2 regions of the Streptomyces sp. NTD91 genome follow, and region 1 is predicted to be linked to the other one. Evidence: predicted binding sites of a transcription regulator. Region 1 holds the regulator's gene; the other holds the start of a gene.
The links. The regulator HrcA, encoded in region 1, represses chaperone genes, less so after heat shock. The targets are predictions, from matches to a motif close to TTNGCACTCNGNNNNNCNGAGTGCNAA.
Positions count from the first base shown of each region.

Region 2: a site for HrcA is predicted at 755-781, ahead of groES (co-chaperone GroES). Genes of this name have one in related genera too.

Region 1 covers NZ_JCAJZW010000019.1:40,012-42,403, forward strand. Annotated here, with positions in the region: gene dnaJ (molecular chaperone DnaJ) at 1-1,029, opposite strand, end outside; gene hrcA (heat-inducible transcriptional repressor HrcA) at 1,030-2,046, opposite strand; gene AC5WRT_RS20545 (MBL fold metallo-hydrolase) at 2,216-2,392, shown strand, end outside.
Region 2 covers NZ_JCAJZW010000002.1:282,410-284,801, reverse strand. Annotated here, with positions in the region: gene AC5WRT_RS03920 (polysaccharide deacetylase family protein) at 1-667, shown strand, start outside; gene groES (co-chaperone GroES) at 928-1,236, shown strand; gene groL (chaperonin GroEL) at 1,357-2,392, shown strand, end outside.

The DNA.
Region 1 (2,392 bases):
CAGGAGCCGTTCCTGCTCGGGGTCGAGCTTGGTCGGGGTCTGCACCTCGACGTGCACGACCAGGTCGCCCCGGCCGCCGCCGCGCAGGTGCGTGACGCCCCGGTTGTGCAGCGGGATGGACTGGCCGGACTGGGTACCGGGCCGGATGTCGACCTCCTCCATGCCGTCCAGGGTCTCCAGCGGCACCTTCGTGCCGAGCGCCGCCGCCGTCATCGGGATCGTCACCGTGCAGTGCAGGTCGTCGCCGCGCCGCTGGAAGGTCTGGTGCGGCAGCTCGTGGATCTCGACGTACAGGTCACCGGCCGGACCGCCGCCCGGCCCGACCTCGCCCTCACCGGCGAGCTGGATCCGCGTGCCGTTGTCGACACCGGCCGGGATCTTGACCGTGAGGGTGCGGCGGGAGCGGACCCGGCCGTCACCCGCGCACTCGGGGCACGGGGTCGGCACCACCGTGCCGAAGCCCTGGCACTGCGGGCACGGCCGCGAGGTCATGACCTGGCCCAGGAAGGAACGGGTGACCTGCGAGACCTCGCCCCGGCCACGGCACATGTCACACGTCTGGGCGGACGTGCCGGGCGCCGCGCCCTCGCCGTTGCAGGTATTGCAGACGACCGCGGTGTCGACCTGGATGTCCTTGGTCGTCCCGAAGGCCGCCTCGTCCAGCTCGACCTCGATCCGGATCATCGCGTCCTGGCCCCGCCGGGTGCGCGAGCGCGGCCCGCGCTGCGACGCCGTGCCGAAGAACGCGTCCATGATGTCGGAGAAGTTGCCGAAGCCACCGGCTCCGAAGCCGCCCGCGCCGGCGCCGCTCTGCGAGAGCGGGTCGCCGCCGAGGTCGTAGACCTGCTTCTTCTGCGGGTCCGACAGCACCTCGTAAGCGGCGTTGATCTCCTTGAACCGCTCCTGGGTCTTCGGGTCCGGGTTGACGTCCGGGTGCAGCTCGCGGGCGAGCCGGCGGAACGCCTTCTTGATCTCATCCTGCGACGCGTCGCGGCGCACGCCGAGAACGGCGTAGTAGTCCGTGGCCACTTACGACTCCGCCAGGATCTGTCCGACGTACCGTGCCACTGCGCGTACCGCTCCCATCGTTCCCGGATAGTCCATGCGGGTCGGTCCGACCACGCCGAGCTTGGCAACCGCCTCGCCGCCCGAACCGTAGCCGACCGACACCACGGAGGTGGAGTTGAGTCCCTCGTGGGCGTTCTCGTGCCCGATACGCACCGTCACGCCCGGATCCTTCGCCTCGCCGAGCAGCTTGAGGAGCACGACCTGCTCCTCAAGCGCCTCGAGCACCGGCCGGATCGTGAGGGGAAAGTCATGCCCGAAGCGGGTGAGATTGGCGGTGCCGCCGATCATCAGCCGCTCCTCGTTCTCCTCGACGAGTGTCTCCAGGAGAGTGGAGAGCACCGTCGAGACAGTACCGCGGTCCTCGGCCTCGAAGGCCTCCGGCAGGTCCTCGAGCAGCTTCGGCACGTCCGCGAACCGGCGGCCCGCGACCCGGCTGTTCAGCCGCGCGCGCAGGTCGGCGAGGGAGGCCTCGCCGAAGGGCGCCGGGCAGTCGACCATCCGCTGCTCGACCCGCCCGGTGTCCGTGATCAGCACGAGCATCACGCGCGCGGGGGCGAGCGAGAGCAGCTCCACGTGCCGGACGGTGGACCGGGTCAGCGACGGGTACTGCACGACGGCGACCTGCCGGGTGAGCTGGGCGAGCAGCCGCACGGTCCGCGCCACGACGTCGTCGAGGTCGACGGCGCCCTCCAGGAAGTTCTGGATGGCCCGCCGCTCGGGCGCGGTCATCGGCTTGACACCCGCCAGCTTGTCCACGAACAGCCGGTAGCCCTTGTCGGTGGGGATGCGCCCCGCGCTGGTGTGCGGCTGGGCGATGTACCCCTCGTCCTCCAGGGCCGCCATGTCGTTGCGGACCGTCGCCGGGGACACCCCGAGGTTGTGCCGCTCGGTGAGGGCCTTCGAACCGACCGGCTCCTCGGTGCCCACGTAGTCCTGGACGATGGCGCGCAGCACCTGAAGTCTGCGTTCACTCAGCATTCGCGCACACCTCCAGCATGTGGTCCCCTCGGTTCCGCTCGGCCCTGCGTTCGTCCCCCTGGCACTCGTCGCATGCGAGTGCCAGCGTCCCGGCCCAGTGTACGGCTGTCGGGTACACCCGGGGCAAGGTCGGTGCCGTCGCGGCGACTCGTGCGGATAGCGTCGCGGTATGACGGTGACTTGGGAAGAGCTGGGATGGGAGCGGCTGGCCACGGGGGTCGGCCGGTGCCGGCTGCCCGGCTGGGACTGCACGGCCGGCCTGGTCCTCGGGACGGGCGCGGCACTGCTGGTGGACGCCGGCTCGAGCCTCGCCGAGGGCGCCCGGCTCCGGGCCCGCGCGGAGGAA
Region 2 (2,392 bases), on a different contig from region 1:
GGGCCTGACGGAGCCCCTCGTCCACCCGCCGCAACCCACCACCCGGGTCCTCTCCCTCCCGCCCGGGGCGGCCGGCCGGGCCCTGCCTCGCGTCGTCGACCACATCCCCACCCGCGACCGGGTCGTCTTCCTCACCTACGACGACGGCGCCGACCGGGACCCCCGCTTCGTCGACATGGTCCGTGAACTCCGGCTGCCGGTCAGCATGTTCCTCACCGACAGCATCGCCGGCCCCGGCTACGGCCACTTCGGCCGCCTGCACCGGCTGGGCGCCGGGATCGAGAACCACACCGTCGACCACCGCGCGCTGGCGGGGCTGCCGTACGCCGGCCAGCGCGCCGAGATCTGCGGCCAGCAGGACCGGCTCAGCGCCCGCCTCGGCGTACATGCCCGCCTCTTCCGCCCGCCGTACGGCTCGTACGACGCCACCACCCTGCAGGCCGCGTCCGACTGCGGCATCTCGGCGGTCGTCCTCTGGCGCGTCGCGATGACCCCGACCGACCTCGTCTTCGTCCATGGCGAACGCCGCCTGCGCCCCGGCGACATCATCCTGGTCGGCCCCGACGAGACGACGGGTCCGAGCCTCAGGGAGCGCACGGCGTGGCTGCTGCGCAGAGTGCAGCGGCGGGGGCTGACGGTGGGACGGCTGGAGGACTACCTGGACTGACCCTGTGCCGGCCGGCGAAACCGGCCCGTCCGGCCCGCCCGCAACGAACCCCGCACCACCGGGATTCGGCCGACGCGCCGCACGGCATTGGCACTCCGCTTGACCGAGTGCTAATCGCGGTCATAGTCTCGGCTCTGGCACTCCCCGAGGGAGAGTGCCAACAACGCGACGGGCAGGTCCGGCACCCGCGACGACGGATCGACCTGGTCGCCACCTCAGACAGTTAACCCCGTGAGATCTCCGAAGGGGGAGGTCGGATCGTGACGACCACCAGCTCCAAGGTTGCCATCAAGCCGCTCGAGGACCGCATCGTGGTCCAGCCGCTGGATGCGGAGCAGACCACCGCCTCTGGCCTGGTCATCCCGGACACCGCGAAGGAGAAGCCCCAGGAGGGCGCCGTCCTCGCCGTGGGCCCGGGCCGTTTCGAGAACGGCGAGCGCCTTCCGCTCGACGTCAAGGTCGGCGACGTCGTCCTGTACAGCAAGTACGGCGGCACCGAGGTGAAGTACAACGGCGAGGAGTACCTCGTCCTCTCGGCTCGCGACGTGCTCGCGATCATCGAGAAGTAAAACCTCGAGCGAACCTTTGCTTTGAGCTGCGCCCCTGGCCCCCGCGACCGATAACGAAGCCGGGCGCCCGGGGCGCAGTGTCTTTTTCACCCACAGATTTCCGAGAGGGCTCCCGCTGTCATGGCGAAGATCCTGAAGTTCGACGAGGACGCCCGTCGCGCCCTCGAGCGCGGCGTCAACAAGCTGGCCGACACGGTGAAGGTGACGATCGGTCCCAAGGGCCGCAACGTCGTCATCGACAAGAAGTTCGGCGCCCCCACCATCACCAACGACGGTGTCACGATCGCCCGCGAGGTCGAGATCGAGGACCCGTACGAGAACCTCGGTGCCCAGCTGGTGAAGGAGGTGGCGACCAAGACCAACGACATCGCGGGTGACGGCACCACCACCGCCACCGTGCTCGCCCAGGCGCTGGTCCGCGAGGGGCTGAAGAACGTCGCCGCGGGTGCCTCCCCGGCCGCCCTGAAGAAGGGCATCGACGCAGCCGTCAAGGCCGTCTCCGACGAGCTGCTCGCCTCGGCCCGCCCGATCGACGAGAAGTCCGACATCGCCGCCGTCGCCGCGCTGTCCGCCCAGGACCAGCAGGTCGGCGAGCTGATCGCCGAGGCGATGGACAAGGTCGGCAAGGACGGTGTCATCACCGTCGAGGAGTCCAACACCTTCGGTCTGGAGCTCGACTTCACCGAGGGCATGGCCTTCGACAAGGGCTACCTGTCGCCGTACTTCGTGACGGACCAGGAGCGCATGGAGGCCGTCCTCGACGACCCGTACATCCTGATCCACCAGGGCAAGATCTCCGCCATCGCGGACCTGCTGCCGCTGCTGGAGAAGGTCATCCAGGCCGGCTCCTCCAAGCCGCTGCTGATCATCGCGGAGGACGTCGAGGGCGAGGCCCTGTCGACCCTGGTCGTCAACAAGATCCGCGGCACCTTCAACGCCGTCGCGGTGAAGGCCCCCGGCTTCGGCGACCGCCGCAAGGCGATGCTGCAGGACATGGCGATCCTCACGGGCGCCACCGTCATCTCCGAGGAGGTCGGCCTCAAGCTCGACCAGGTCGGCATCGACGTGCTCGGCTCCGCCCGCCGCGTCACGGTCACCAAGGACGACACCACGATCGTCGAGGGCGCGGGCAAGCAGGAGGACCTCACCGGCCGCG